Regions from separate parts of the Bacillus sp. 01N45 genome, predicted to be linked through region 3. Evidence: riboswitches for the same ligand, from Rfam matches in the RefSeq annotation. Region 3 holds a riboswitch; each other region holds the start of a gene.

Region 1 (5,566 bases), on a different contig from region 3:
ATACAAACATGAACGCGATTCGTCGTGATGAAGAACTTGATGCAACACATTCCATTTACGTTGACCAATGGGATTGGGAAAAAATCGTTCAAAAAGAATGGCGTACTGTAGATTACTTGCAAGAAACAGTACAAACAATTTATGGAATATTCAAAGATTTAGAAGACCACTTATTTGAAAAGTATCCGTTCCTTGGAAAGTATTTACCAGAAGAAATTGTTTTCATCACTTCCCAAGAACTAGAAGATAAATATCCAGAATTAACACCGAAAGATCGTGAACATGCAATTGCGAAAGAACACGGTGCAGTCTTCATTATCGGAATTGGTGATGCACTTCGTTCAGGTGAAAAGCATGATGGACGCGCAGCTGATTATGATGATTGGAAATTAAACGGTGACATTTTATTCTGGCACCCAGTATTACAATCTTCATTCGAATTATCATCAATGGGAATTCGTGTTGATAGTAAATCACTTGATGAGCAGTTAACGAAAACAGGTGAAGACTTCAAACGTGAGTACGATTTCCATAAAGGTATTTTAGAAGACGTACTACCGTTAACAATTGGCGGTGGTATTGGACAATCAAGAATGTGCATGTACTTCTTACGTAAAGCACATATTGGTGAAGTTCAATCTTCTGTATGGCCTGACGATTTACGTGAAGCTTGCAAGAAAGAAAACATTCATCTGTTTTAATAGAAGGGAGAGAGAATAACTCAAAGAGTTATTCTCTCTTTTTTATTGTGTAAACGAATGGTTTACAGTGAGTTTTACTAATGGTTTCTTTCTTTTTTGGATCCTTTTATGTAATAATTTGTTAAAGGAGGGGACGTTATGAGCTTAGGACAACAACTTAAAAGATTACGAGAGTCAAAAGGGTTTTCACAGGAAGATGTTGCTAAGAAAATTGGTGTAACGCGGCAAGCGGTATATAAGTGGGAAAATGATAAAAGTTGCCCTGATATTGAAAATTTGATCTTATTGAGTGAAATGTATAATGTTACGCTCGATGAGCTAATAAAAGGGAACCAAAATTTAAAAGAGAAAATACATATTGATGAAGATTTTGAGAAAGAGAATGAATTTGGTTTCTACATTGGATGTGGTTTGCTAATTGTGAGTGCTTTCCTTGATTATGAAGGAATGCAAGAGATTTTATTAGGAATTGCACTATTCATGATGGTTTTTTACTCTGACGTGAAGAAAGTTATTTTGAATGAGTTCAGATCATTTTTTTAAAGAAAAGATATATATGATAAGAAGTGAGAAGAGTCCGTTATATTTCCTAGGAAAGAGTATAACAAGTAATTGAATTGTTTTATAATGATTTCGGGATGTTGATAGTATGTTAAAAAGCTCAAACAAGTATAACCCCGTTCTAAAGCTAGGACGGGGTTCAAAATCTAAGTTTTATTAAGCGTAAAGTTCTTTCAAGTATTTTTACTTCGGCAAAGACTTCATATAAAACATTACTTATTTGTTACCGAGTTCTTCCGCCAAACCGATTAAAATACCTTCGGTTCCACGAATGTAGCAGAGTCGATATGAGTCCTCGTACTGAACTACTTCGCCAACGAGCTGAGCACCATGCTTTGTAAGTCTCGATACCATTTCGTCAATGTCTTCAACGGTGAACATGACGCGCAAATAACCGAGGGCATTTACAGGAGCTGTCCGGTGATCTGCTATAGTAGGTGGGGTGAGAAATCGCGAAAGTTCAATTCGGCTATGGCCATCTGGCGTAACCATCATAGCAATCTCTACGCGCTGAGAACCGAGTCCTGTTACGCGACCAGCCCATTCACCTTCGACAGTAGCTCGCCCTTCGAGTTTTAGTCCAATCTCCTCGAAGAAAGAGATTGCGTTATCAAGGGATTCTACAACGATGCTGACATTGTCCATTCTTAGTAATCTGTTGTTTGCCATAGTCTTTATCTCCTTATATGTATAATTTTATTAGTTAATTCTCCTCATAATTATACTAAAATCTCTTCTAAACAAAAAACACCTTGTCACAGTGTAGGAAAATGTGACAAGGTGTTTTCGGGTATAGTATAAAACATTTTGTTAACGAACAACACTTTTTAAACCCTCTACTATTGAAATATGCGCGAACTTTATTTCGAGAATGCTATCATTTTAAGAATTCAATAATGTAGTTTCTATTCGATAATATAACTTCGACTTGCCCGCAAAATATTCCGACCCTATTGCTATTAATATAGGAAGGAAATAGATTTATATAATTTATTTTAAGTTTTACTGGTGGAAATTAACTCATCTGCACTAAAGGCTCAATTTTCGCCATAAATGATTGATGAAGCGCCTCGACACCTATTACTAAATGAAGGCGGTCAATAACGACAGACACTTTAATTTCTGATGTACTTACCATTTTAATATGAATATCTTCTTCTTTTAAAGTAGTGAACATATTTGCAGCAACACCAGGATTAGAGACCATACCAGATCCTACAATTGATACTTTTGCTAAATGATTTTCATATTCTACAGATTCATAGTGAAGTGTTTCTTGATTTTGTTCTAATACCTCTAATGTTTCTTTTAAATCATTAGAATGGATTGAGAAGGAGAGGTGAACAGTTCCTTCATTTGTAATACTTTGGATGATGATATCTACATTAATATGTGCCGCTGCTAATGTAGAGAAAACTGTTGAAAGTGCACCTTGTTCCAATCCTTTCATTGTGACGCGTGTAATATTATCTTCAAATGCAATACCTTTAACGATTGATTGTTGTTCCATGTTACATTCTCTTTTTACAATTGTTCCGTTTTCTTGTTCCATACTTGAGCGAACTTCTAACATGACATTATGATTTTTAGCAAACTCAACAGCACGCGGGTGTAATACACCAGCACCGAGGTTTGCTAGTTCTAGCATTTCGTCATAAGAAATTTCATCTATTTTATAAGCATCTTTTACAACTCGTGGGTCCGTCGTATATACACCGGTCACATCCGTGTAAATATCACATTTTTTTGCTTTCAGTGCAGCAGCTAATGCAACAGCAGTTGTATCAGAACCACCACGTCCAAGCGTTGTAATTTCATGTTCTTTACTGGCTCCTTGGAAGCCAGCTACAATAACAATCGTACCTTCAGTAAGATAAGATTGAATTCGATCTGTATGAATGTCAGTAATCCGTGCACTACTATGTACAGATTCTGTCGTAATACCAGCTTGCCATCCTGTTAATGAAATCGCGTTATAACCTTTTGCTTGTAGTGCCATCGTTAATAATGAAATAGTAACTTGCTCTCCTGTTGATAGAAGCATATCCATTTCGCGTTTACTCGGATTTTCTGAAATCGCGTCAGCAAGTGCTACGAGTTCATCTGTGCTTTTTCCCATTGCTGAAACGACAGAGACGATGCTATGTCCTCGTTCATATTCTTCAATAATTAAATTTGCTACATGTTGAATGCGCTCAACGCTTCCAACAGAAGTGCCACCAAATTTTTGTACAATCGTTTCCATTACGAATTCCTTCTTTCATCCATTTTTAAGAATAGATTAGGACATATATAGATCCCAATATTCCTGTAGTTACCAGAGAAAAAACAAAAAACACCATCTCAAATAAGTGAGGATGGTGCTGTTACAGGAAAAGGGAAACAGAAAACGGAGCTAATAAAAAAACCGCCAAAAAAGGAATACCATAAAAATGATATCTCTTTTTTGTAGATAGCTCTTCATACATACACGTCTGTACATATGACAGTTCTGTTTCTATTCGAAAACAGCCCCAATCGATAAATGCAGAGAAATGTATCGATTTCGGCAATACTTCCTTTCATCTAATTTCATAGACATCTCTGTGTCTCCATTAGAATACTCATAAGTATCGCAACCTCTATCTCACGTTTTAGGCGAGAGTGTTTGATTTATGAAGTTGTTGGTAACATTTGTTTTATAATAATTTAAATTTTTCGGGGAATCAAGTGTTTTATATATATTTTAAAAATTATTTCTATTTCTGAGAAAGTTTGTGAAAAATGTAGCAAAATAAATTCATTGCATGTACATTAAAATTATAGTGCATTGGAGGTGGAAGAATGAAGGGGAAAAAGCCTATTTATGTTTCGGCAGAAATGAACACAACAATGGAGAAATTATGGGAATACACGCAAGAACCACATATACATACAGAATGGGATGCTCGCTTTACTGAAATTTCATATTTAGAGAAAAAAGAAGGAGAACCACAGAAGTTTTTATATAAAACAAAGATCGGATTTGGACTTGAAATAGCTGGGGAAGGAGAATCGATAGGTGAAATAAGAAAAGAAACGGGAGAACGTATTTCTTCTTTAAAATTTTGGACGGATAATAGATTATCTCTTATTCAAACAGGGCGTGGTTATTGGAAGTATACCCCTCGTAAAGAACACATTCATTTTGAGACGCAATATGATTATGATACGAGGTTTGGTCGTATAGGGAACGTAATAGATTTTTATATGTTTCGGCCGTTATTAGGCTGGGCGACTGTTTGGAGCTTTGATGCTTTAAAATTATGGTTAGAAAAGGGATTGCACCCTAGGTTACTAATTAGAAGAACAATGACATATTGGCTCGTATGTTTTTTATTTGCTTTTGTATGGATATATCAAGGAATAGTGCCGAAACTAATGTTTACCCATTCAGAAGAAGTAAAGATGTTATCTGTGATAATTGGTTCAACGGAACATAGTATTTTTGTACTTAAAATAATTGGATTACTAGAAATTATTTTTGGTGTCCTATGGCTGTTGCCATTTCCAAAACGAAAAGTATTTATCGTACATATTTTTATGTTAATAGCCTTAACGATAGCGGCAGGGCTTACGAATATTGCAAGCTTTACAGAGCCGTTTAATCCAATTACATTAAACGTTCTACTCATGGGATTATCAATTGTCGGTTATATAAATAGCGCGAATTTGCCAAGTGCAAAAAAATGCAAGAGGAAGAGAAAGGGATAATGTATGGTTAATATGTATGAAAGACTATTAGGGGATTCTTATAAAAAGCTTCATCCAAAATTACAGAAACGCTATGAAATTACAGAAGAAAATAGTTTTACTGGAGAAGGAAAGATGGATGAGATTTATGGTGGTTCTTTTTTCGTAAAATTCATATTAAAAATTGCATCAAAGTTCCGTATGTTTTTCTCTGAGCGGGGGAAGGAAGTGCCATTTACAATACATAATACCGCTGAGCGGGATGAATATGGACATGAACTTGTGCGGTGGAATCGTACTTTTTATTTTCACAATAAGAAAAGATATTTTAACGCCGTTATGCAGTTGGATGAAGAGAATAATGAAATTGTAGATTGTTTTGGTGAACCACACATACTTGTTTCTACATTGAATTTTCATATTGATGAGGTGGGGGCAATGCATATTTCCTCAAAGAAACAATGGTTTTACATGTTTGGCAGAAAAGTCCCGTTACCTAGATTCTTATACGGAGAGGCCAACATTGTAGAAAGTTATGATGAAACACGACAATGCTTTCGAATTCATGTACAAGTACGCAATCCGTTAATCGG
Region 2 (8,893 bases), on a different contig from region 3:
CGCGAAAGTGGAAATCCTCCATTAAGGTTGGGCCTCTTAAGCCCATCTTTAAAGAAAATTCATCCTCGGCTATTTTTACTCCTTGGTTTGTTGTTAAAGCATGTTTGCATTGATTATCTGTAATGTGATGTTCCAATTGCTCCATTTTCTTATTCACAATATAGGCACCTCCTTTGCCCTGTTAATTTAATACATACCCTTTTTATTAGGACGTAAACATGTATTATCGTTTTTATATGTAAAATTATAAAATATCGATTGTGCCGATGATTCTTGTTTGAGGAGGAAAAATAAAAAAGCCAAGGAGAGAATTTATTTTCTCCTTGGCTTTTATGATAATCCCTTTCGTTAAAACGAGGAAACGCGTTGCTTCGTTTTTGGTACAATAATACATTTGATCCAGAGTAACCCGACAATCATAATGATAAGGCTATGTAAAAATTGACTTGTAGCAATGAGTATAACAATTGAAAATACAATGAGTTGAATGCTTAGCAATATAAAGATTAAGTGAAGAAATTGATTCATTCGTTTCTCAGTATCAATTGGATATAATGCTACAATAATATTTCCCGAAAAATATTTCCACAGGGAACGGAGCTGCATAGAAATCATATATAGGACGATGTAAGCGATAGCGCCTTTTACGTATATGTTTGGTATAAAATATAAGGCGAAGGCACCGATCAACCCTAAACGAATATATATACCGAAATAATCATTCCCACGTAAAAATGCCAGTGTATGTAAATAGAAGAAAGTTGCTTGTTTTTTATGTAATAAAGGTTCAATCCAATTTGTAAGCCATTTTCTTTTATTTACTTGCTTATTTAGTTGTGGAACATCGGTGAAAATGCTAGCAAATTGATAAAAACGAACGTTCATTTTTTCTTCTTGCTCGATTATGTAATCCCACGGTATTCGTTTTGTAGGCTGTTTTTTCGTGTATAGAAGTAGGAAAGCAAGTAGTAAGAGCAATCCGCCTAATATGAGAACATGTGCCGAGTAAAATAGCATGTAAATGATTAGGGCGTTACAAGTAATACGAATAATGAACCATATGTTTTTTTCATGACTATCACGCCACATCCAATGTGTATATATATTCCAAGCTTTCGTAATCATTAAAACGATAAAGATTGTACATAAGAAAGGTACAGTTAATTGTAATGATTGCAGTGCAAGTGGAACGAGAATAAGGAACGTAAATAATAATGGGAAAAGCTGAATGATGTAATTATATAGAAGAGATTTTTTAAAATAAGACGTTAGTTTCTCTTCTAATGCAAGCAAATAGACAGCATCAGGTTTTTGAATAAATGTACGGATCGGGCATCTCGTTATAATGAATGTAAGTACAATCGTGATAAGTAGTAAAGATATTCCTTTAGAAGGAGATGCTTTTAGAAACTGAGCATAGTAATATGCGCCAACGCATGAAATAAAGATAAAGCTATATAGTAAACCGTTAATCATACGTGCAAAGTATGTAATGATATTTTGAATATGTTGTTGGAAGCGACTGCTCCATAGTGATTCGATTGACATGTTTTTCACCTCTTTGTTCTATTATATATGTTTTACAAAAGAAAAAACGAGCAAATTGCGTTATGCAACTTGCCCGTTTTTCTTTTCGTTATTTTTTTTCTCATCACGATTCATTAATGGATAGAAAGCAAATCCGATTACGAATAAACCAATTCCGAGAAGGAACGTTTTTATATCGGATGCGCCGGTTTTAATAACCCATAGTGCGTAGCAAAGTGCGATTACTGCTACTATGCCATCTGTAATTCTTGCCCGCATTTCATTTTTATATGTTTCACCAGTTGCGACTAGTTTTAACTGGAAGATTGGTGAAACGAGATATGGAATGAGGTAGGCTAGTGTTGATACGGTAATAACGAATGTATAAGCTTCCGCAATTGTTCCGGATAGTGTTGAGAATAAGAACACTTGCGACATAATGTTTGTTAATCGTAATGAGTAAATTGGACTTCCTTTTTTATTTGTTTTCGTAAAGAAGGAAGGGAAGAAACCTTCTTTTGCAGCTTGATATGGTACTTCTGAGCTTAATAAAATCCAGCCCAAGATAGAACCGAATAGGGAAGTAAGAGCAAGTAATGCCATCAGTTTCCCGCCGCCATGCCCCATTGCAGCGTTTAATGCGTCTGCTAATGGACGTTCAGAAGCTTGTAATTTATCAACGTGAAGGACACCCATTGTTAAAATTGTAATTCCTAAGTAAATCGCAACTGTAATAAGTAATCCCGCAACTGTTGCGCGTTTTACTGTTTTAGGAGAGGTAGCACGGTTTGATAAAAGTACTGCTGATTCAATTCCGATAAATGCCCAAAGTGTTGTAAGAGCGGCTAAATTTACTTGTGAAAGAAGGCCGTGTGATACACCTGATTTATCGATCATCGGTGTGTACCATTGTCCAAACTTAGAAGCCTCGAATGCAAATAACGTAACGACGATGAATAAAAGGAATCCTGTTACTTTCGTTGTTGTTGCTAAGAAGTTTAGTTTTCCAGCTCCGCTTACACCGTTTGTTAATATAATATGAGTTCCCCAAAGTAAGATGGAACAAATCGTAAATGTAATTAGTTTTCCGACTTCTATGTTAAAAGAACCGATTGAAAATAGTAGTCGTGTATCTTTCATAATTGGGAAGAAGAGTGATAAATATCCCGCGAAAGATGTAATGATGGCAACGTTACTTGCCCAGTTTGCAACCCAATATCCCCATACCATACTGAAACCAGCCATTTTTTTCTTTTTTGGTGTTGAGAATAAAGCATATGCATGACTTTGTGGTCCTGTCGTTAAATCAGGACGACGAATTGCTAAATTACCGAAAACAAGAGCTAGCATTAAAACACCAAACCCTGTTGTTAACCAAGCTAAAGTGACACCGAGAGGGCTTGCTGTTTGTGCCAACGTACTTGGCACCATGAAAATACCAGCGCCAACCATGTTACCGACAACGAAAGCTGTTAGTACCCAAAAGCCCCATTTTTTTTGTTGCATAGAAAATACCTCCAAAGTTAGTATAACCAAGTCAAGCGAGGAGATATGTATGTCTTCTTAGTAGAGAAGAGAAGTCCCAAACAAAACAAAAAAAGCACGTAATTTGCCGCTACATGCTTTCTATCTTATAAGAAACCCACGACATACCTCTCGATAGCTCTCCACAAACGAAACGTTTCGTTTGTGACAGTTCTGCACTTATTAAATGCAGACCCAGCAAGCGTGCATGGTGGACACGGGCTTACTTCGGCAATCATTCCTTTCTCATTCCTTCATCAATGCCACTACATCTCCTGAAATGATACTTTTAATGACTGCAACCTCTACCTCACCGAGATACGAATGAGGATTTAAATATTAAATTAACGTCTTTAAGAGTAACAAATGAATTTTTATACGTCAATGGATATAGTAATAATCAGATTATAGAGAAGAGTTTGTGATTAGGAATGAATAATTATTTGATATAAAAAGAAGCTGATCTAAAACTAGATCAGCTTCTACATATAAGATTAAACGAAGTTTAATACAGTTACTTTTTCACGTGTCATAGACTCAAGGCTCTTACGAATACCTTGTGCGCCCATACCTGAACCTTTTACACCGATGAATGGGAAGTGGTCAGGGCCGCGCTCTGTACGTCCGTTAATTTGAACAGAACCAGTTTCGATTTTGTTAGCAATTGCAAATGCTTTGTTAATGTCTTTTGTGAAGACACTTGCTTGTAAGCCGAACTCTGATTTGTTAGCAATTTCAATTGCTTGCTCATCTGAAGAAACACGGATGATTGGAAGGATTGGGCCGAATGGCTCTTCCCAAGCAACTTTCATTTCTTCTGTTACGTGGTCGATTAATGTTGGGTAAATTAAGTTACGCTCACGTTTGTTACCGATAATAATTGTTGCACCTTTTTCTACAGCGTCGTCAACTAAACCTTGAACGAAGTCAGCAGACTTGTCGTCGATTAATGGAACGATTGTGCTATCTTGTTCTGGAGATCCAACTGATAGTTCAGCTACTTGCGCTTTTAATAAGCTAACAAGCTCATCTGCTACGTTTTCGTGTACAAGTACACGTTTAATAGCTGTACAACGTTGACCAGAGTAAGAGAATGCACCGCTTACGATATGGTTTGCAGCATCTTGTAAGTCAGCATCTTCACGAACGATACCAGGGTCTTTACCACCAAGTTCTAATACAAGTGGAATCATTGCAGCTTTTTTCGCTAAATGTTTACCTGTATTTGTACCACCTGTGAACGATACCATATTGATGCCTTCGTGTTCTACTAAGTAGTCACCAATTACAGAACCACGTCCTGTAGCTACGTTTACAAGACCTTTTGGAAGGCCAGCTTTATGTAGTGCTTCAACCATTTTAATACCACTAATTGCACCTTGAGTTGCTGGTTTGAAAATAACAGCGTTACCCATAATTAATGCTGGTGCAAGTTTTGCAGCAGATAAGTTTACTGGGTAGTTAAATGGTGCGATTGCTAATACAACACCAAGTGGTGCGCGTTGGATGATCGCAAGTTTAGATTTCGTTCCGCCAGGGAAGCTATCGCCCAGCATGCTTTCTCCGTGCATATGAAGAGCTTCTTCAATTGTGTAACGAATGAAATCAGCTGTACGAACAACTTCTTTCTTCGCATCTTTATATCCTTTACCGACTTCTTTCATAATGATATCGGCAATTTCATCTTGCATATTTACGAGCTCATCAGCCCATTTATATAAATATTTTGCGCGATCTTGTAGAGAAGCTTCCGCCCATGATTTTTGAGCTTCTTTTGCAGATGTAATTGCTTCATCTACTTCTCCGCGAGTAATTGCTTGTACTTGTCCAATTACTTCGTGTAAGTATGGAGATGGAATTTCGATTGTTTCTCCTGAAGAGCTTTCTCTCCATTCTCCGTCTAAATAAAATTTGTACGTATTGCTAGTTGTCATGATTAGTCCTCCTAAAATAGCAACTTGTAAGAGTGAGTATAAGGTGATTGTAGGGTGTTTGATAACATTTTTCAAATGAAATGTTTGTGAAAACGATTTCTTATTCTTTTTTTATTTTGTATGCCCTTTCTTACAGAAGATTCCCTTATTTCAAAATGATGTAGCGTATATTTTTATTCATTGTGTAAAAAAACAATTGACAGAATACTCAATAAAGTTGTAAGATTATAAATGGAAAATAAATGAAGGGGGTGTGCGTAATGATTGTAATCGTAAATGTGATGGGCTTAGCTCTGTTAAATGGCAGAAAACATTCATATCATTACGCAACCCGTGCGGATATATAAGGCATCTTTGTCTTATAAAAAGCGTACGTTGCGTATATCGTAACGTACGCTTTTATGCATTTTTGTGCATATCGTCAAGCGGCGGTATGCTTTTTTTTGTTTTCCACATTACTATATAAAATTTTGGAAGGTGGAAAAATGTGATGAGATTGTATGGATTACGAAATGTAAATGTGATGGATCTGGATAGTGGGTAAAGAAATGGGAGTGAAACGAGAACGAGAAGGGAGAGGTTACATTGTTATCAGTATTACTAAAGTTAAAATGGTTTTTTAAAGAGCATTGGAAGAGATATAGTATCGCCATTGGAGCTCTTTTAATTGTAAATATAGTTGAAGTCATTCCCCCGAAAGTGTTAGGGGTTACGATTGATAATATAAAAACAGGAACGTTAACGAATGCAGCGATTATGCAATTTATTCTTATTTTAATAGGGGTTACGGTAATTGGATATGGTCTTACTTTCGTTTGGCAACATCAATTGTTTGGGGGAGCATTCGTACTGGAGAAGACGATGCGCTCTAAATTTATGGGGCATTTACTTAAGATGACACCGACGTTTTATCATAAAAATCGTACTGGTGATTTAATGGCGAGAGCGACAAATGATTTAAAAGCAATTGCTATGACAGCTGGTTTCGGTATATTAACGCTCGTGGATTCGAGTTTATATATGCTTACGATTGTCTTTATGATGGGATTTACAATTAGTTGGGAGCTTACATTTGCGGCACTTATACCGCTTCCGATTATGGCGTATGCGATGAACATATATGGAAAGAAATTGCATGAGAGATTTACAGTTGCGCAAGATGCGTTCGGAGATATGAATGATAAAGTACTTGAATCGATCGCTGGTGTGCGCGTTATTCGTGCATACGTACAGGAAAATGCAGATGTGGGAAGGTTTCATCATTTAGGAGATGACGTCTACGAAAAAAATATGAAAGTAGCAAGAATTGATGCATTATTCCAGCCGACGGTGAAAATGCTTGTTGGCCTTAGTTATTTAATCGGTTTAGTGTACGGCGCATATCTTGTATTTCAATCAAAGGTGACACTTGGTGAACTTGTTTCATTTAACGTGTATTTAGGGATGATGATTTGGCCGATGTTTGCAATTGGCGAATTAATTAATGTTATGCAAAGAGGAAATGCTTCGCTAGACCGTGTGAATGAAACGTTAGCGTATGAACCAGATGTCAAGGATCCGAAAAATCCAAAGCTTGTACAAGAGCCGGATTATATTCAGTTCGATGACGTTACCTTTTCATATCCTTCATCAACTGAAACAAATTTAAAAAAGGTTTCATTTACATTAAAACAAGGGGAAACGCTTGGGGTTGTTGGAAAAACAGGAAGCGGAAAAACGACGCTCGTACGCCAGCTTCTTCGTCAATACCCACTTGGAGATGGGGATATTGCAGTCTCTGATGTGACGTTAGATAACATAACGAATGAAAATGTACTCGGATGGATTGGGTATGTACCTCAGGAACATATTTTGTTCTCAAAAACAGCGAGGGAAAATATTTTATTCGGAAACCGAGAAGCGACTGAAGAAGAACTCGAGAAAGCGATTGAAATTGCGGCGTTTACAAAGGATTTAGAGTTTTTACCAGAAGGGTTAGAAACGCTCGTTGGAGAGAAAGGTGTTTCTTTATCGGGAGGGCAAAAACAAAGGATCTCGATTGCGCGAGCTGTTATTCAAAATCCGGAAATATTAATTTTGGACGATTCTTTATCAGCTGTTGATGCTCGTACGGAAGCAGCAATCATTGAAAATATAAGAACAGAAAGAAGCGGAAAGACGACAATTATTACGACGCATCGTTTATCTGCCGTACAACATGCGGATTGGATTCTCGTTATGGATGAAGGTGAAGTAATGGAAGAGGGTACGCATGAACAGCTTATTCAAAGCGGAGGCTGGTATGCGGAGCAGTTTGAAAGACAACAAGGTGAAAGTGAAAGTGAAAGTGCGGATAGTGGGGTGAAAATATGAGTGTTTCAAAACGATTGTTTCAATATGCGATGAAAGTGAAAGGGACGATTTTTGCAGCGATGCTAATGTTGTTTATTTTCGTCATCGCAGAGCTTGCTGGTCCTTTCGTCGCGAAAACGATGATTGACGATCATATCGTTGGAATAGAGAAACCGTGGTATGAAACAGAAAAGAGTGAAGAGGCTGTTTCGTATAATGGCACCTTCTATAAGCGAAGTGATCGCTTTGGAGAAGGGGAGAAAAAAGGAAAAGAAGTACGTGTGATGCAAGTTGGTTTTCAATATTATTTTGTACCGAATAAAGTAAATCTGGAAGGGTCACGTACTGTAAAAGATGATATGATTACCGTCCAAAATGGTAAGGCAGTGCAAGTGTATAAAGCGAAATCATTAACGAAAGAAGAAGTGTTTGCGTTTTATAAACCAGAAATAAACCCCCTATTATTACTTGGTGGTGGTTATTTCGCTTTATTAGTAGTTGTCTCATTATTTGCATACGGAAAGCAATTTTTCCTACAGAAGGCAGCGAACAAAATTATTCAAATTATGAGGGAAGATGTCTTTTCTCATATTCAAACGTTGCCGATTCGTTATTTCGATCATTTACCAGCAGGGAAAATTGTATCGCGTGTAACGAATGATACGGAAGCCATTCGTGATTTATACGTAACGGTACTGGCGACATTCGTTTCTAGTATCATTTATATTATTGGGATATTCGCTGCGCTATTTTTACTCGATGTAAAATTGGCGACGTTATGTTTACTTATTATCCCGATTTTAATTGTTTGGGCAATTCTTTATAGAAAGTATGCGTCTGTATACAATCATAAAATGCGCTCACGTTTATCTGATATTAACGGAACAGTGAATGAATCTATTCAAGGGATGCCGATTATTCAAGCGTTTCGTCAAGAGCGTGAAACGAAGAAAGAGTTTGAAGAATTAAATGGCGATTATTTTAAATATCAAAATAAAATTTTGAATTTAAATGCAGCAACTTCTCATAATTTAGTGTCTGTATTAAGAAATATCGCTTTCACAGGTGTGATTTGGTACTTCGGTGGTGCTTCATTAAGTGCTTCAGGCGTCATTTCTCTAGGGATACTGTATGCGTTCGTTGATTATTTAACACGATTGTTCTCGCCAATTACAAATATGGTAAATCAGCTTGCTAACTTAGAACAATCGCGTGTTGCATCAGAACGTGTTTTTGAATTGTTAGAGGAAAAAGGGGAAGCAGTAGAAGAGGAACGTATGCCTCGCTTACAAGGAAATGTAAAGTTTGATAATGTGTCGTTTTCTTATAATGGAAAAGATGAAGTGCTAAAAAATATTTCTTTTGAAGCGAAACAAGGAGAGACAGTGGCACTTGTCGGTCATACTGGATCAGGAAAAAGTTCCATTATGAATGTACTCTTCCAGTTTTACGAGTTTGAAAAAGGGAAGCTTACGATTGATGGTCACGATGTAAAAGAGATGCCGAAACAAGCAACGCGTGAACATATGGGAATCGTACTGCAAGATCCGTTTTTATTTAGCGGGACGGTCGCTTCT
Region 3 (8,893 bases):
GTTGCTTTTTCAGTTGTTGTACCTTGGGTGAATGATGACAAATCAGGAATTAATTCCGTGATTGGTAAAGAGATTTTGGATTCATATTTTGAATTGAAAGCGAAAAGAGCGGGTGGAAATCCAGTCCCAGTAGAACAGCCGAACAAGGCACAGTAAAAATAGTATCACTGCATGGAGATATATTGTGCAGTGATATATTTTTTGAGTGACTAAGCGTTTAAATAAGGTGGGAATGGATATGAAACAGGAGATTAAAAGAGGCTGGGGGAAATACATACTCTTCGTGTTTGTTTTGGTAGTAGCCTATCATTCTTTTACTTTATGTAAAGTGGAAGGGAAATCGATGCAACCGACTTTATATGAAGAAGACTACGTATTTGTAAATAAAGCAGCAGTACATTTTTCAAATTTAGAGCACGGAGAAATTGTCATTATAAAGGAAGAGGATGAGTCGAAATATTATGTAAAACGAGTAATAGGACTTCCTGGTGACGTAATTAACATAACGAATGGATCAGTATATGTGAATGATAAAAAGCAAGAAGAACCGTATACAAATAAAGATTTATTTAATAATACGCAAGTGTTTTATAACTTTCAAAAGACAAAAATCCCGCCAAATAAATTATTTGTAATGGGAGATAACCGTGAACTTAGTAGAGATAGTCGAAATGGCTTAGGATATATTGAAGAAGATAATATAATAGGCAAAGTGGAATTTGTATATTATCCTTTTTCAAAAATGAAGATTATAGAATAAGTGGGGTTATACACAACCCCACTTATTAAAGTTTCACTTTACCCCGCATTAACGGGCAGTAAGACCCCCACCTCAAAATTCAGCTGTACAAAGGAGTTAGGTGGGAGATCAACTGCCCGTAAAAGCCCGATTGGTTCAACTAATAATAAGTGGGGATGAACCTCCCACTTATTAAAGTTTCACTTTATCTTCTTTAAAAAACCTTTTGGATTAAATGATATGAAGAACTTATGTTTAGATTCATCGATTATGAAGTTGTTATTTTTAGCTAAAAACTCTTCAACAGCTTCCATCGGTCCAGGACCCCAATCGGGAGAAACAGGATTTCCATTAATAGATGTATCCTCTACAATAATATAACTACCAGTAGTAACGATAGATTTATAAAGTAAAAGTTCTTTTGATACATGCTCTTTACTATGATCAGAATCTAAAATAACTAAAATCACATCATCAGGTTTGCGCATATTTAATATAGTTTGAACGGCATGTACAGAAACAGAAGAAGCTGTTACATACGTAATTCGGTCATGGGATGGACGATTTGGTTGAGGGAATATATCAATAGTAACAACGTGACCCTTTCCAATTAAATCTAATATAGAAGCTAAATACAATGCGCTACCACCATAACAAGTGCCACATTCAATAATTAAATCGGGTTTTAATTCGTAAATAATTTCTTGATACAAAAAAAGATCAGAGGGAAGTTTGAAAATGGGGACCCCGAGCCAGTGTGTATCATGTAACCAAACGTTGCTGTCGTAATAAAGTTTTAGAAATTCATTGCTTATAGTATCGATGTTAATTCTCCTTTCTAAAAAGGATTCTTTCGCTTTACGTAAAGTGCTTACGTATGAAAGTTGTACTATATATTATGTGATAAGGAATTGTAAGGCGAGTGTTTTTACTTAAAAATAAGCTAAATAACTCATGTGTAAAGGAAAGGAAATGGACGTATGTATAAGTACACAATTTGCTTCATTAGAAAAGGAAATGAAAATGATGTGAAGGAGATAACTTAAATTATGGCATTCAAAAGTGAGGAAGAACTAAATGAAGCTATCGAAGAAGCTAAAGCAAGTCTAGCAATAGAGGGTATGATTATTACAAAAGAAATGGAAAAAATTATTAAAGCGAAGGTAACAGGAAAGATAACGCATGAGCAATTCATCGCATTAGCTGATGCGATTGCAAGGCGTGAACTTACTTAACAATCTAGAAGGCACCACAAACTTTTGTTAAATAGACGGGAAAAAAGAGATGGTAGATCCATCTTTCAAACTGTACACAAACTATTTTTGGAGAGTTCAGATGCTAAAAAATAGTTTGTCTCTAGCTTTATGACGAATTTATCCAACAATATATATACGTAGTACGTTCTATGCTACAATTTACTATAAGTGAGGAAGGAAGGTGTCTTATGAAAATATCTGTTTATGTTGCAAGTGCATTTAGCAAGGATCATAAAGGCGGAAATAAAGCAGGAGTGGTATTTATGGAGAATACATTGACCACTACTCAAAAAATGGCAATAGCCAAACAACTGGGCTATGCGGAAACCGCATTTATATCAGAATCTGAAATTGCTGATTATAAAATTGAGTATTTTACACCAAAAGAGGAAGTTGATTTATGTGGTCATGCCACAATTGGCTCTTTTACGATACTGATGCATGTAAATAAACTTTTCAAGAATCGCTATACGATTGAAACGAACAGCGGTGTTCTTACTATTACCATAAAAGATGACATTATATTCATGGAACAAAACGAACCGATATTCTATGATGTTATATCTCCAAATGAGTTTATCGACTGCTTTGACATTAAAGATATAGACAATACATACCCAATTCAAATTGTCTCCACGGGCTTAAAAGATATTTTAATTCCTATAAAAAGCGAAACACAATTACATACAATGCAACCTAATTTTGAAAAAATTAAAGAAATCAGCAAGTATTATAATGTTGTCGGGATGCATCTATATACTTTTAATGACAATCGAATTATATGCAGAAACTTTGCTCCGCTATACGACATCAATGAAGAAGCAGCGACTGGAACTTCAAATGGTGCATTAGCTTGCTACCTTTATGAACAGCGCTACTTACAAAAAGAAGTCTATGTATTTGAACAAGGTTATTCTTTACACTCGCCTTCCGAAATATTAGTTAAATTAGCAACCGATAGCGAGAATAAAATAGAAAAAGTTTATGTTGGTGGCAAAGGCTATTACTGTGAAACGAAGTGTTTAAATATAGAAAATATTGAGTGAAAATAAAAAAAGAGATGGTAGATCCATCTCTTTTTCATATGCTCCATGATTAACTGCGAATCGCTTTAATCGTAAAACGATGTTGCTTCACATCAAAATAACCTTTTTGTAAGATGATTTCATGTATACGATATAATTTCTCATTGTAACCTTCGACAGTAAAATCAGGAATTTGCCACGGGATCGCTTTTAAATAATAGACGATAGCGCCAATGTCGTAAAAGCGTTGAAAAGGGAACTCTTCTTTTTCTTCTAAAATAGTAAATCCATTTTCCTTTAACTCACAACATGCCGCTTCAAGCGACCAACTTGCAAATTCGCTATTTAGCGGTGTGTTAAACTGCTCATTCAGTTCCGCGCAATCGAGACCACCAACTTGTTGGGTAAAAAATATTCCATTAGGAGAAAGTATTCTTTTTACTTCAGAAGCAGCATATGATTCATGTTGATTTATGATTAAATTAAACTGACCATCTTGAAATGGTAAAGCAGTATCATCTGTTACCACTATAACTGTAACCCCTAAAGGTTCTAATTTCTTCCGAGCAATCGGCACGTTTGGAGCATAGCCCTCAGTCGCAAAAATAGTTGATGGGAACGGTTGTAACATAGATAAAAACTCTCCGCCGCCAGTGCCCATATCTACCATTGATTCTGCATGCTGCATAAGTTGGAAAGCTGTACTGCCATATGACCACGATAAAGGCTCGCTCTTCATTCGACCCGTTTCTGAAATAAAAGAAAAATCCCAACCGCTAAAATTTGTATTAGCACTTTCTAATAAAGTTAAAAATAATAAATCACGTTTCATAATTGTATCCTCCTATTTTGTAAGTAAATGATATGATGAGAAAAGAAAAAAAGGAGGACCTCTTATTAAAGGGGAACGGTTTTACGTTTCGTGTTCAAATAGATTCATATAAATTCGCTCCTTGTTAGAGTGGTTATTTGTATATTCGGGATAATTGAGTGGAAATCCTTTGAAGTTAGTAGGGAAGGTAGTTGTTTAAACGAAATAAGCCAAAAATGTTTCAAAATATTTTAAGACAAGGGTAATGTTTGAAAGAGAAAACCGCTTATACTTCAAAAATGAAGTATAAGCGGTTTTGTATAAAGTACTTAAAAAGAAAAATCTTTTGGCAAAGTACCACTTTTTATCACCGTTCTTAACCCATGTTTTATAACCCAAAGGTTAACAGGATGCTGTTTATCACGTAACTGCTGCAACCATTGAAAAACGAGTTCTTTATCTTCTTTCGTAATATCGTTAATATGATTGGCTACTGATTTTTGGACATATTTAGACGGGTCATTCATTAATGGTTCAAGAAGCTGTAAATTGTTCTTAAAGTCACCTTTCAGAGCTCCTATTTTTTTAGCCCAAGGAAGTCTGGGCCTTGTACCTTCGGAAACTAATCTTCTAATGTGGCTGTTTTCGTCATGAATCCACTGTTGTAATATGTGTAGTGTCTCTTCATGGTATGTTTCGAGAAAAGGCCGAATGGCATATTCAGCAGTATTCCTTTTTGTTATTTCATACATGGCGTTACATGAGGTTTCAAAATCGTTAAGCCCATATTTTTCAACGTATTTTGCAAAAGGCATGTACATATATCCGTTTGTAAATGTGCCTACTTCTGTTGTGTTTTCTGGCCCCAATGTTTTCAGTAAAATATGTATTGCTGCATTAAAATCTTTTTGTAATGCATCGTGTAATTCATCTGCTATTACTTCTATACGCTCTTTTAACTCTAAATTTTCAACTTTACATGTTACGGAAGATACGAAGTTTCTTTTAGAGAAATTAGGATCGTGTTTACAAATAGAATCAGCCATTATTTCTACTAATTCTTCAGTAAATCAAAATTTTAACGGAACATAATTACCCATTTTTTCACCTCATTGATCAGCTGAAAATAATTTTTATTTTTTAATCGACAACCCATAAACTAAAGTCTCACTCGGAGTCGTAATACTAAAACCTGTCGTTTTATAATCAAGTGTCACCGTATCACCAGTGTAGTCTTTCGTAAATGAATCCATTTGTACGATAAACTCAGCATCTTCATATACAACATCATCTGCATCATATGTATCCCAAATTAAATCAACATCAACGAAAATACTGCAAGAGTTTGTCATTGTTCCTCTAATGCGAATGATTTTTTTGTCTTCACGTTCTAATCTATGTATAGCTGCTTTTGCTTCATCAGTAATGCGAATGTTCATGGTATCCCAACCTTTATGTATATTTCCTTTATTATTGCAAAAACAGGAGGAATAGGGAAGGGAGAAGCATGGGAATAAAAAACGAGCAAACATATTTGTTTGCTCGTTTCACTTTATTTCAATTCACATTTATCAAGTGGAATCACTTTCGTTTTCTTCGTAAATTTATATCCTAACCATAGTACTAAGAAGAGTGGTAAACCGATGTAAGAAACGAGTACACCGTTCCAATCGATTGCTTCGCCCATAAATGCGCCGTAGTTTTGTCCTAAAATTACGATGACACAAAGTGCAAATGCGAAGATTGGACCGAACGGGAACCATTTTGCTCTATATGGTAAGTCTTTTAAATCTTTACCTTGAGCGATATATGCTTTACGGAAACGGTAATGACTAATTGCGATTCCGACCCATGCGATAAAGCCAGACATTCCAGATGCGTTTAATAACCAAATGTATACAACACCGTCACCGAATAAGGAAGCAATGAAAGCGATACTACCAACAATTGACGTTACGATTAATGCGTTAACAGGTACACCGCGGCTATCTAATTTACCAAGAAACTTCGGTGCTTTACCTTGGCGAGCTAAGTCCCAAAGCATACGAGTTGATGCGTACATTCCAGAGTTACCAGCAGATAGTACTGCCGTTAAAATAACAGCGTTCATAACAGAAGCAGCAAAAGCAACGCCAGCTTTTTCAAAAATAAGTGTAAATGGACTTACTGTAACATCACTTGCGGCAAGGCTTTCAGTTGTATAAGGAATTAATAAACCGATAACGAGAATCGCAAGGATATAGAATAAAAGAATACGCCAAAAGATAGAACGAATTGCTTTTGGAATGTTACGCTCTGGATCAGCAGTTTCACCAGCAGCAACTCCTAATAATTCAGTTCCTTGGAAGGAGAACCCAGCAGCCATAAATACACCGATAATTGCCATAATGCCGCCATTAAATGGTGCATCTGCAACAGTGAAGTTTTTAAAGCCAACAGATTCGCCGCCCATAATCCCAAAAATCATCATGAAGCCGACAATTAAAAAGATAATAATAGTAACTACTTTAATAAGTGCGAACCAATATTCAGATTCACCAAACCCTTTAACAGATAAATAGTTTAAAAGGAAAATAATAGCTAAACATAATCCACTCCAAATAAGAGAAGGGGTATCTGGGAACCAAAATTTCATAATTAATGTTACAGCAGCGAGTTCAGCAGCAATTGTAATGGCCCAGTTATACCAATAGTTCCATCCAAGTGCAAAGCCAAGGGACGGATCAACAAATTTTGTTGCATAAGTACTAAAAGATCCAGTAACAGGCATGTAAGCTGCGAGTTCAGCTAAGCTTGTCATTAAAAAGTAAACCATAATTCCAATTGCGGCGTATGCAACTAATGCACCACCAGGTCCAGCTGAATGGATGACACCACCGCTGGCAAGAAATAGTCCGGTACCGATTGTACCACCGAGAGAAATCATCGTAAGGTGACGAGATTTTAATCCGCGTTTTAATTCACCTTGTCCTTGTGTAGTTTGCGTTTTAGAGGTAGCTTGATTCGTTGCGCTATTCATGTTCAACACTCCTTTTCTTGTAAGATAGGAAGGAACGGGGGAGAAAAATACAAAAAACCGCCAAAGGAATTTGGCGGAACGTTTCACAAATAACCACCCCATCATACCCTTCCGTTAAGATAGCACCCCACGTTTACACGGTAATTTTGTAAACGTGACAGTTCTGTTCCTTTCGGAGACAGCCCCAGCTCATAATTCCAGAGAAGAAATATAAACTTCGGCAACTTTTCCTTTCAAACGGAGTCGGTGACATTCTCTGTGTCTCGTCCGTTTTACTCATAAAAGTCGCAACCTCTACCTCATCGGATTGATGAGGATTTGATATATTGCTAAGATTTTTAATATATGGCAATTGTAATGACTTTCTGAATATATTGCAAGATATTTTGTTAGGAAAAGTCAAAAAATATCGGTTATTGTATAGGAAACGCTTGCAAAACTCCACCCGAACCTACTATTATGTAACAATAAGCAAAGAAAAAATTGTTATACAAATGTTTCGCAAAAAATATTGAAAAACCCTCTAAAATTAAAAGAAAATTCAGAAAATATAATTCGACATAAGTATCAAAAGAGGATTATTCCTTAAATTCGTTTCAAAGAATAAGTATAAATCTGATAAATAGAATGAATATTCTTTTTATTCCTGGTAAAATTGAAGTATTGTTTAATTGAAAAGGGGAAATCAACATGAAATTAGAAACAGAAAGGCTTTATATAGTACCGTGTACAGAAGAGGGGATGCACGTTGCGAGCAAGCAAGGATATGATAGTGGTCCACATATTGTAGGACATGTAGAAACTGTAAAAAAAGATAAGGAAATATTACCTTGGGGCGCGTGGTATGTCATTCGAAAAGAAGATGACATCGTTCTAGGTGATATAGGGTTTAAAGGGAAACCAAATGAGGAACATATAGTAGAAATTGGTTACGGATTTATTGAGAAATATTGGAATAAAGGGTATGCGACAGAAGCTGTAAGAGAGCTAATAAATTGGGCTTTTCAAACAGAAGAGGTAGAAACGATTATTGCAGAGACACTTCTTGAAAATATTAGCTCGATTCGTGTATTAGAGAAACTACATATGAAGAGAATTGGCACTACAGAAACGATGATTAATTGGAAAATAGAACAATAAAAAATACCGCTCGAAGTATATCGGGCGGTATTTTTTATTGTTATGGTAGCATTTGTTTTTGATTATTCGGATATCCAGCTGTCGATGCGTTAGAACGCTTGGAATGATTGCGAACAGCAATGAAAATAGAAATAATAACGACAAGACCAACTGCCACGTAAGAAAGTGAAATAATAGTTGGATCAACTTTAAATGTAGTAAGCAGTGTACGAATGTTTGTAAAGATAATAAGGCCGCCAACTAATACGCCAAGTAAATGAGAAGGAACGATGCGCACTAACCATGCAGCGATCGGTGCCGCAACGATACCACCGAGCATAAGAGAAAATACCCAAACCCAGCTTACTTGTTCCCAGCCAAGAGAAATGAAAAAGCCGATTGTTGCAGCGAGTGAGACAGGAAACTCACTCGTGTCTACAGATCCGATAACTTTTCTAGCTTCATTTCCTCTTGCCAAAAGTACAGGTGTCGTAATTGGCCCCCAGCCACCACCACCAGTTGAATCAACGAATCCAGCAAATAAGCCAAGCGGAACAAGCTGTTTAGCAGACATACGCTTATTTGAAGTAACAATTTGTTTTTGAATGAGGAATCGTAATAAAATATAAACCCCTAAAGTAAATAAAAATACGGAAATGTACGGTTTAATTACATCGCCAGATAAATTACTTAAAAAACATGCTCCAATAAATGCGCCAATTGCTCCTGGCAATGTAAGCCTGGAAACGGTATATTTATCAACGTTTCCAAATTTGAGGTGAGATGCACCAGAAGCGGCGGTTGTAACGACCTCAGCTAAATGAACAGATGCGGAAGCTACAGCCGGTGCGATACCAAACATTAATAATAGTGAGGTAGATGTTACCCCGTACGCCATTCCAAGCGCCCCATCAATCAATTGAG
Region 4 (8,893 bases), on a different contig from region 3:
AAAAGTGTCGATTTTCAAAACTATAATCAAATTCCTTGGTTTTTATATGTGGATTTCTTACAATAAAAGATAAGAGATATCTTATTTTCTATAGAAGAGGTGTTAGTAGTGGCAAAAATATTAGTAGCAGGGAAAATTCCAGCAATCGGATTAGAACTATTAAAGGATCATGATGTAGAAATGTACGATAAAGAGGCGTTAATTTCTTTAGATGAATTAACAGATCGTGTAAAAGACAAAGATGCATTGTTAAGCCTACTTTCTACAAAGGTGACAAAAGAAGTGATTGATGCGGCACCTAATTTGAAGATTGTTGCAAACTATGGTGCTGGTTACGACAATATTGATTACACGTATGCGGGTGAAAAAGGAACTGTAGTATCGAATACACCGAAAGTATCAACTGAAGCTACTGCAGAACTAACATTTGCACTTCTTTTAGCAGCGGCACGTAGAATTCCGGAAGGTGATACGCTATGTCGTACAACTGGATTTAATGGATGGGCACCATTATTTTTCTTAGGCCGCGAAGTACACGGTAAAACAATTGGAATTATTGGCCTTGGAGAAATCGGAAAGGCAGTTGCAAAGCGTGCGAAAGCGTTTGGAATGAATGTTTTATATACAGGACCAAATCGAAAGCCTGAAGCTGAAAGTGAACTGGAAGCAACATATGTAACATTGGAAGAATTATTACAAACAGCAGACTTTATTACAATTAATTGTGCGTATAATCCGAAATTGCATCATATGATTGATGATGAACAGTTTAAAATGATGAAGAAAACAGCGTATATTGTAAATGCTTCACGTGGACCAATTATGAATGAAGCGGCACTTGCTCATGCATTAAAAACGAATGAAATTGAAGGAGCAGCTCTTGACGTGTTTGAATTTGAACCGAAAATTACAGAAGAGCTAAAAGGATTAAAGAATGTAGTACTTGCTCCTCACGTAGGAAATGCAACGTTCGAAACTCGTGATGCGATGGCTGAAATGGCAGTAAGAAATATTTTAGCCGTATTAAAAGGGGAAGAGCCTGTAACACCTGTAAATCAAAAAGTAGTAGTTACAAAATAAAAAGAAACCTTCCGATTCCGGAAGGTTTCTTATTTTTCTTTATTTGCTCTTTTAGATGGTCTTTGTCTAAGAAATTGAGATAGCATATACAAAATATATAGTGGAATAGCAATGAATAAGAAAACAGAAAAATTACCGAACCCTGTTTGGTACATTGTGATAATGATTCCAACTAAAAATAGTGTAATAATGATACTATATCGTGGAATTGGTACATCTTTTAAACTTGGGATACGAATGCGGCTCACCATTAAAAATGCGAACGTTACAAATACTGTAATAAGAACGATTTTTGGAATGGTATGTGAAAATAATGTTAAGAAAGCAACAAGCCCTCCCGCTGCTGTAATCGGTACGCCAGTGAAATATTTCATTGAAGTAGAAGATGGTGTTACATTAAATCGTGCTAAACGGTATGCTCCGAAAAGAGGGAATAGTCCCGCTATGTATAGTCCGATGATTCCGTAATTGGAGAAAGATGTGTAATACATGAGAACAGCAGGTGCTGCACCAAATGTTACGACATCCGCCAGCGAGTCAAGCTCTTTTCCCATTTGTGAATCAACACGTAATAAGCGAGCAACACGTCCATCAAGACTATCTAACATCATCCCGATAAGTACTAAAATAGCAGCTGATTTATAATATCCTAAAGATGCATAGCCGATTGATAAGAATCCACTATATAAATTTCCGAGCGTAAATAAGTTTGGAATAGCTGCTCTATACAAAATCTGATCCCTTGCTTTCTGTAATAAATTCTTAATTAGTTTATGAAATTTTACTTATTTTATCATACCATAAATTTCTTCCTCATACGAAAAAAATTCCCAATTTGTGAAAGATTTCATAGCGGAATGATTTGAAAAATAAGTAAAAAAAGAAGCAACTTTTATAAAAGTTGCTTCTGGCGCTATTCAAATTTCGTTGTCATTGTTCCGGTTTTATAACGATTGTTAGGATCGAAACGTAATAAGTCTCCATAAATGAGTTTGTCGGAGAGTTTCAATTCAGTTTTTGCTTTTTCAATATTTGGTTGACATAATGAAATGTCCGCTTCTTCACCTGTATTTCGTTTATAGCACATGTTTTTTGTATAAACATAGTTTTCCGAAACGAAGCTACCATCACGCATTACCATAAGTGGATCTTCTTCTTTAATAAATAGGTCAGTTCCAAATTCAACTGATTGATTTGTTTTAATACCAAGTAAATGAAGTAGCGTTGGTTTAATATCAATTTGACCAGATACTTTAGAAATGACTTTTCCTTTTTGACCAGGTACATGAATAATGAGAGGGACGCGTTGTAATTGCATAGAATCAAACGGTGTAATAGCGTCTTTACCAAGGAACTGAGCCATAGCTGCATTATGGTTTTCAGAAATACCGTAATGATCTCCATAAATGACAATAACGGAATTATCATACAGTCCTTCCTCTTTTAATTGTTTAATAAATAGTTTAAGAGCTTCATCCGTGTAACGAACGGTTGGGAAGTAGCGGTTTACAACACCACTTTCCGAATTAAACTCATCAACATATTGATCTTCTGGATTTAGAAGAAATGGAAAATGATTTGTTAAAGTAATAAATTTTGTATAGAACGGTTGTGGTAAAGATTTTAGCTTTGGAATCGATTGTTCAAAGAACCCTTTATCTTTTAATCCCCAACCGACAGACATTTGTTCTGTGCCTACGTAATCATTTAAATTAAAGTAACGATCATATCCAAGTGCAGGATACATTACATCACGATTCCAAAACGTTTTATCGTTTGAATGGAAGACAGCAGAAGAATATCCGTATTTTTTTAATTGTTCTGGTGTAGCTGTATATTCATTTGTTGCGTGAGTAAAGAATACAGAACCGCGGTCTAACGGATAAAGTGAATTTTCAACGATAAATTCAGCATCAGAAGTTTTACCTTGTCCCGTTTGATGATAGAAGTTATCGAAATAAAAACTATCTTTAATAAATTCATTTAAAAATGGAGTGATTTCTTTTCCATTTATTTTTTTATTAATAACAAAACTTTGTGTAGATTCCATTGAAATCAAAATTACATTTTTACCTTTTGCAGCTCCAAATAAGTTTTTATCAACTTGCTTATCTTTTGAGTCTGTATAGTTTTTAATTTCAGAGAACCCGTCACCACTTGCAAATACACGTTCAGCCGAAGATTTAGATTGAAGTGTAATATCAAATAGATGATATGTGTATAAACCTAAATTTTTCACGACAGTTTGACGATCAAATGAGCGTGAGAACATTTGTGGCTTATAAATAACTGAAACGACAATTTGTAATGCTAATAGAGCTGTTACACCGCTAAAGAAAGTTCGCTTCTCAGAGCGAGAAAGTGGCGTCTTGTCGCAAAATGCTGGGAATTTACGTGAAAGAAACATTAAAATAATTGCATCTGCAAATAAAAGTAATGTTTTGTACGTAAAGAGTTCTTTTATACTTGTCCCTAAATCAGCCATATTATTTGTTTGAAATAAAACTGGGAACGTAACGAAATCGTTATAAAACCCATAAAACATTGCATTTCCAAATAAAATAAAGGACAGTATAAAACTGATTCCAACTATAATACGGTTTCGGTGTTTAGATGCAAGTAAAGCAAAACCGAAAAATAAAAGTAACGCAGCTAGTGGATTAATAAAAAGCATAAATTCTTCAAAGAAGTTATCAATTTTAATATCAAATGCTAGCTTGTACACAATATATGTTTTTATCCATAATAAAACGACTGCAACGAGTGCAAATCGCAGTTTTGGAAACAGACGTTGTAGCATAATATACTCCTCTCCTAAAAAGCATGACAGTTCTTGTGAGCCGGTTTGATTAGCGCCTCATTTTATATATACGAACAGTCCTTTGTTATTATGTTTATTATACTATGAGTATCATTATACGAAAATAAAAGAGAGTTGTGGACTTTTTTATAATAATTGAGTAGAAAAAGGGCAGTGGGAGACAATAAAACGGAGTTTCTATGTATGATAATTATCGTGCGCAGAAAGAATCGTGTAATAATACGGAGGTTATAATGCGAAAATTATTATATTTTATAGTATGCAGTAGTGTTATACTTTTTGCTTCACCGAGTGTGTCGGTAGCCCAATATGATGCACCTCTTATGGAAGATGCCCTTTATTCTGTTTTATTTCCGAAAATAAATAAAGCAATTGAAAAACAATATGGGAGCTTGAAGCCTTATCAATGTCCTAAAATTATTAGTTTAAAAAAAGTGTATAGCGGTACATATTTATTTCAAGCAAGTATTGAAGTAACGAAGTATGAACGAGTTGCTGGGAAAATTGCTCCACCATTTGAGAAGGTAACGATTACATTTAATAATGAAGAAGGCGAATGGGAAGTGTCAAAGATTTCAGTAAAGCGCTTACCAAATGATACGAAATTAAACTGTAAAAAAACAATATAAAAAATTGTTTGACAAATAAAATGGTCCTTTGGTATTGTTAATAGCAACAATTAGATGTTTGAAAATTAAATAGACTTACCTCATCTACTCTCAAAGGTAGAGGCCGCGATAGGAAAGAGTAAGCTATGGGAGATTTAATGGAATCTGTGATCATAGGTTGAAAGGGACTATTGCCGAAATATAAGAATAACCATCTTATTCATATATTGGGACTGCATTGAATAAATGTAGTACTGTCATAATATTTATTTTATGGAGAGCTATTTGGAGATGTTGATGCGGTTTCTTATTTTGAGGAGATAACAACTCGTTTATTTTTTCAATATATATTTTTCCTAATAAGAAACGCGTGTGAACATTGTTCCGCGCGTTTTTTGTCTATCTAAAAGCGTGCTGCAATGAATAGAAGATTGGGGTTATGAGTTTTAGAGGAAATAAGGGAGGAATTCAAATGTATTTACACGGCACGAGCCGAATCAATGGGCAAGGACACTTAGAAATTGGAGGATGCGATACGACGCAGCTAGCAAAACAATACGGAACACCACTTTATGTATACGATGAAGAGTCAATTCGAGGAAAGTGCCGCGCGTTTCATCGTGCGTTTAAAGAAAGTGGTTTCTCTTATCAAGTAGCATATGCAAGCAAGGCGTTCTTGTGCATGGAGATGTGCCGAGTGGCTCGTGAAGAGAATATGTCATTAGATGTTGTTTCTGGAGGAGAATTATATACTGCGCTGCAAGCAGGATTTCCGGCATCACGCATTCATTTTCACGGCAATAATAAAACAGAAGAAGAAATTGTGATGGCTCTTCAGGCGAATATTGGTTGTTTTGTCGTAGATAATTTCTTGGAATTAGAAATTTTGCATGATTTAGCAGTGCAACATGGGAAATTTGTGAACATATTAATTCGTGTAACGCCCGGAGTAGAGGCGCACACACATGAATATATTACAACAGGCCAAGATGATTCGAAATTTGGATTTGGCGTGTCAAATGGTCAAGCGATGCAAGTAATTGAGATTGCTTTACAAAAATCAAATTATAATGTGTTAGGAATTCATTCACATATCGGATCACAAATATTTGAAACGGCCGGCTTTGTGCGAGCGATTGAAGTTCTTCGTCAATTTTTAGAACAAGTGAGAGAGCGAACAAACTATGTAGTAAAAGTGCTAAATGTAGGCGGAGGATTCGGAATACGCTACACAGAGTCAGATACACCATTAACTCTTGAGACATATGTGCGAGCTGTAACAAGTGCTGTGAGGGAACAATTTACAGTATGTAATTATCCCCTGCCAGAAATATGGGTTGAACCAGGCCGTAGTATTGTAGGGGATGCTGGAACGACAATTTATACAGTCGGATCTGTGAAAGATATTCCTGGTATTCGGAAATATGTATCAGTGGATGGTGGGATGACTGATAATTTAAGACCTGCTTTATATAACGCTCGTTATGAAGCGATGTTAGCGAATCGAGGGAATGATGAGAATGAGGAACTTGTCTCGATTGCTGGGAAGTGCTGTGAGAGTGGAGATATGTTAATTTGGGATATCACTCTACCGAAAGTTGCTTCAGCCGATTTATTAGCAATTTCTTGTACAGGGGCATATGGATACTCGATGGCGAATAATTATAATCGGATTCGTAGACCAGCTGTCGTCTTCGCGAAAGGCGGCACATCACAAATTGTTGTAGAGCGTGAAACATATGAAAATATTATTGGGAACGATCGCATACGTATTAAAGAACTTGTGTGAATGGGAAAAAGGAGTTGTTCGGATGGGCAATTCCTTTTTTATAAAACAAAATAATTAAAATATATCGGAAAACTAGGATTGAAAAAAATCAGAATTGTGATAAAATACAAATACAAAGCTTATCAAGAGAAGCGGAGGGAACTGGCCCGAAGAAGCTCGGCAACCTGCTTATAGAAAGCAAGGTGCTAAATCCAGCAAAATGGAATCCATTTTGAAAGATAAGGTAAAATATATTACCGAACAGTCTTTTCGAAATGGGAAAGATTTTTTTTATGAATAAAAAGGGGGGCTGTTCGCGTGAGCGTACGGGAACATTTTGAGGAAGTATCTGAGAAAATTCAAGCGATGCTTGCTGATATGAAATATGGTTCAATTACAATTGTTGTGCAAGATGGGAAAGTCATTCAATTAGAGAAAAGTGAAAAGGTACGTTTAAAGTAAAAAGCGCTGACTAGAAAAACTAGAGGCGGTTTTAACCTATTATATTAGGTTAAAACCGTCTTTTTGCTTTTACAGGGGGAAAGAACATGTTGACGTATGAAACGTGGGAAGAAAATAATGTTTCATTTTCAGAAGAAGATGAAACGAAAGGCGCGCTATCTGTATTAAGTTGGGCTTATAAAGAATATAAAAGTGAAATTGTATACGCATGTAGCTTCGGAGTGGAAGGGATGGTATTGCTGCATCTTATAAACCAAGTAAATCCATCTGCTAAAGTTGTATTTTTAGATACGAATGTTCATTTTCAAGAAACGTATGAATTAATTCAAAAAGTGCGGAAACGATTTCCTTCATTAAATATTATAGAAAAACAGCCGGAACTTACGCTTGATGAACAAGCGAAGTTGCATGGTGAGAAATTATGGGAAAGTAATCCGAATCTTTGTTGTAAAATTAGAAAAATTTTACCGTTAGAAAAATCATTAGCAGCGGAAAAAGCTTGGATATCGGGCTTAAGGAGGGAACAATCAGAAACACGTAAGCATACAAAGTTTATAAATCAAGATCATCGCTTTCAATCTATTAAAGTTTGTCCACTCATTCATTGGACGTGGAAAGAAGTGTGGCGATATGTATACAAACATAGCTTACCGTATAACCCGCTGCATGATGTTGGATATCCAAGTATTGGGTGTGAGAAGTGTACGTTACCTGTAGGTGAGGGTGGCGATTCGAGAGATGGTAGGTGGTCTGGGAAAGTGAAAACAGAATGTGGTCTTCATTACCAATAAGATGAATTTGAAAATAAAGCTAAGAGAGGAAATAGAAAATGAGTACAAGAAACGAATTAATAAATCGTATAGACGAGACTTACGACGTATCACAAATCGAAAAAGAAATTGAACTAGACAACATTGCGTTAAGTGATTTAGAGCTATTAGCGACAGGGGGATATAGCCCACTTACTGGTTTTTTAGGAAAGAAAGATTATGATTCGGTCGTAGAAACGCTTCGCTTAGCAAACGGGAGCATATGGAGTATACCGATTACATTACCAGTAACAGAAGAAGTAGCAGAGAGTCTAAAAGCTGGAGAGGAAGTAAAACTTGTTAATGCTGAAAATGTATATGGTGTCATTCAAATAGAAGATATTTTTGTGCCTGACAAGGAAAAAGAAGCGTTACTTGTGTATAAAACGACGGATGAGGCTCATCCAGGAGTGAAAAAATTATATGAACGACCGAACGTTTATGTCGGGGGAGCTATTATTCTTACAAAACGCTTTGAAAATAATCCGTTTCCTTCTTATCATTTAGATCCAATTGAAACGAGAGAAGAATTTAAAAAACGTGGTTGGAAAACAGTGGTTGGATTTCAAACGAGAAATCCGGTACATCGTGCCCATGAATACATTCAAAAATCTGCCCTTGAAATTGTAGATGGTCTCTTTTTAAATCCACTCGTTGGGGAAACGAAATCGGACGATATTCCTGCTGATGTAAGGATGGAAAGCTATGAAGTATTACTTCAAAACTATTATCCGAAAGATCGTGTCTTTTTAGGTGTATTTCCTGCAGCAATGCGTTACGCAGGACCGAGGGAAGCGATATTCCATGCAATAGTCAGAAAGAATTTTGGATGCACCCACTTTATCGTAGGACGTGATCATGCAGGAGTAGGAGATTATTACGGGACTTATGAAGCACAAGAAATTTTTACAAACTTTACAGTGGAAGAGTTAGGGATTACACCATTATTTTTTGAACATAGTTTTTACTGCACGAAGTGTGAAGCGATGGCTTCGACGAAAACATGCCCACACGGAAAAGAGGATCATGTCATTTTATCAGGTACGAAAGTAAGAGAACTATTAAGAAACGGTGAGGTTCCGCCGAGTACATTTAGTCGTAAAGAAGTAGTGGAAGTGCTAATTAAAGGTTTGAAAAAAGAAGTAGTAACAGAATAGGGAGAGAATGACATGGATACGAATATTACTTGGCATACAGCATCTGTTTCAAAAGATGAGAGAAGAGTAAGAAATGGGCATCATAGTTTTGTAGTTTGGTTTACTGGTCTATCAGCTTCAGGTAAATCTACGGTGGCGAACGCGGTTGCTCGTAAACTATTTGAAAAGAATATTGGAAACTATGTACT

The links. A riboswitch is a leader RNA that binds a small molecule or an ion and turns the genes downstream of it on or off. The one in region 3 is predicted to bind lysine.
Positions count from the first base shown of each region.
Region 1: linked by a shared signal. The riboswitch ahead of AC1DMU_RS14765 (aspartate kinase) and the one ahead of AC1DMU_RS04515 (amino acid permease) in region 3 are both predicted to bind lysine.
Region 2: linked by a shared signal. The riboswitch ahead of AC1DMU_RS18185 (amino acid permease) and the one ahead of AC1DMU_RS04515 (amino acid permease) in region 3 are both predicted to bind lysine.
Region 4: linked by a shared signal. The riboswitch ahead of lysA (diaminopimelate decarboxylase) and the one ahead of AC1DMU_RS04515 (amino acid permease) in region 3 are both predicted to bind lysine.

Region 1 covers NZ_JBFTQW010000005.1:368,615-374,180, reverse strand. The annotation lists gene asnA (aspartate--ammonia ligase) at 1-701, shown strand, start outside; gene AC1DMU_RS14775 (helix-turn-helix domain-containing protein) at 840-1,244, shown strand; gene AC1DMU_RS14770 (VOC family protein) at 1,479-1,931, opposite strand; gene AC1DMU_RS14765 (aspartate kinase) at 2,278-3,507, opposite strand; lysine riboswitch at 3,708-3,894, opposite strand; gene AC1DMU_RS14760 (DoxX-like family protein) at 4,086-4,994, shown strand; gene AC1DMU_RS14755 (DUF4166 domain-containing protein) at 4,998-5,566, shown strand, end outside.
Region 2 covers NZ_JBFTQW010000007.1:196,770-205,662, reverse strand. The annotation lists gene AC1DMU_RS18195 (catalase) at 1-157, opposite strand, end outside; gene AC1DMU_RS18190 (ABC transporter permease) at 349-1,548, opposite strand; gene AC1DMU_RS18185 (amino acid permease) at 1,609-3,033, opposite strand; lysine riboswitch at 3,180-3,367, opposite strand; gene gapN (NADP-dependent glyceraldehyde-3-phosphate dehydrogenase) at 3,546-4,985, opposite strand; gene AC1DMU_RS18175 (ABC transporter ATP-binding protein) at 5,571-7,337, shown strand; gene AC1DMU_RS18170 (ABC transporter ATP-binding protein) at 7,334-8,893, shown strand, end outside.
Region 3 covers NZ_JBFTQW010000002.1:60,754-69,646, forward strand. The annotation lists gene AC1DMU_RS04475 (peptidoglycan D,D-transpeptidase FtsI family protein) at 1-156, shown strand, start outside; gene lepB (signal peptidase I) at 239-760, shown strand; gene AC1DMU_RS04485 (CmcI family methyltransferase) at 940-1,563, opposite strand; gene AC1DMU_RS04490 (antitoxin VbhA family protein) at 1,789-1,974, shown strand; gene AC1DMU_RS04495 (PhzF family phenazine biosynthesis protein) at 2,184-3,041, shown strand; gene AC1DMU_RS04500 (class I SAM-dependent methyltransferase) at 3,091-3,852, opposite strand; gene AC1DMU_RS04505 (DNA alkylation repair protein) at 4,161-4,877, opposite strand; gene AC1DMU_RS04510 (iron-sulfur cluster biosynthesis family protein) at 4,965-5,270, opposite strand; gene AC1DMU_RS04515 (amino acid permease) at 5,384-6,850, opposite strand; lysine riboswitch at 6,963-7,155, opposite strand; gene AC1DMU_RS04520 (GNAT family N-acetyltransferase) at 7,541-7,990, shown strand; gene AC1DMU_RS04525 (sulfite exporter TauE/SafE family protein) at 8,031-8,893, opposite strand, start outside.
Region 4 covers NZ_JBFTQW010000003.1:225,081-233,973, reverse strand. The annotation lists gene AC1DMU_RS08940 (NAD(P)-dependent oxidoreductase) at 109-1,080, shown strand; gene pssA (CDP-diacylglycerol--serine O-phosphatidyltransferase) at 1,110-1,811, opposite strand; gene AC1DMU_RS08930 (LTA synthase family protein) at 1,994-3,880, opposite strand; gene AC1DMU_RS08925 (DUF3888 domain-containing protein) at 4,135-4,530, shown strand; lysine riboswitch at 4,620-4,801, shown strand; gene lysA (diaminopimelate decarboxylase) at 4,982-6,298, shown strand; SAM riboswitch class I at 6,415-6,523, shown strand; gene AC1DMU_RS08915 (YezD family protein) at 6,596-6,739, shown strand; gene AC1DMU_RS08910 (phosphoadenylyl-sulfate reductase) at 6,826-7,530, shown strand; gene sat (sulfate adenylyltransferase) at 7,569-8,705, shown strand; gene cysC (adenylyl-sulfate kinase) at 8,718-8,893, shown strand, end outside.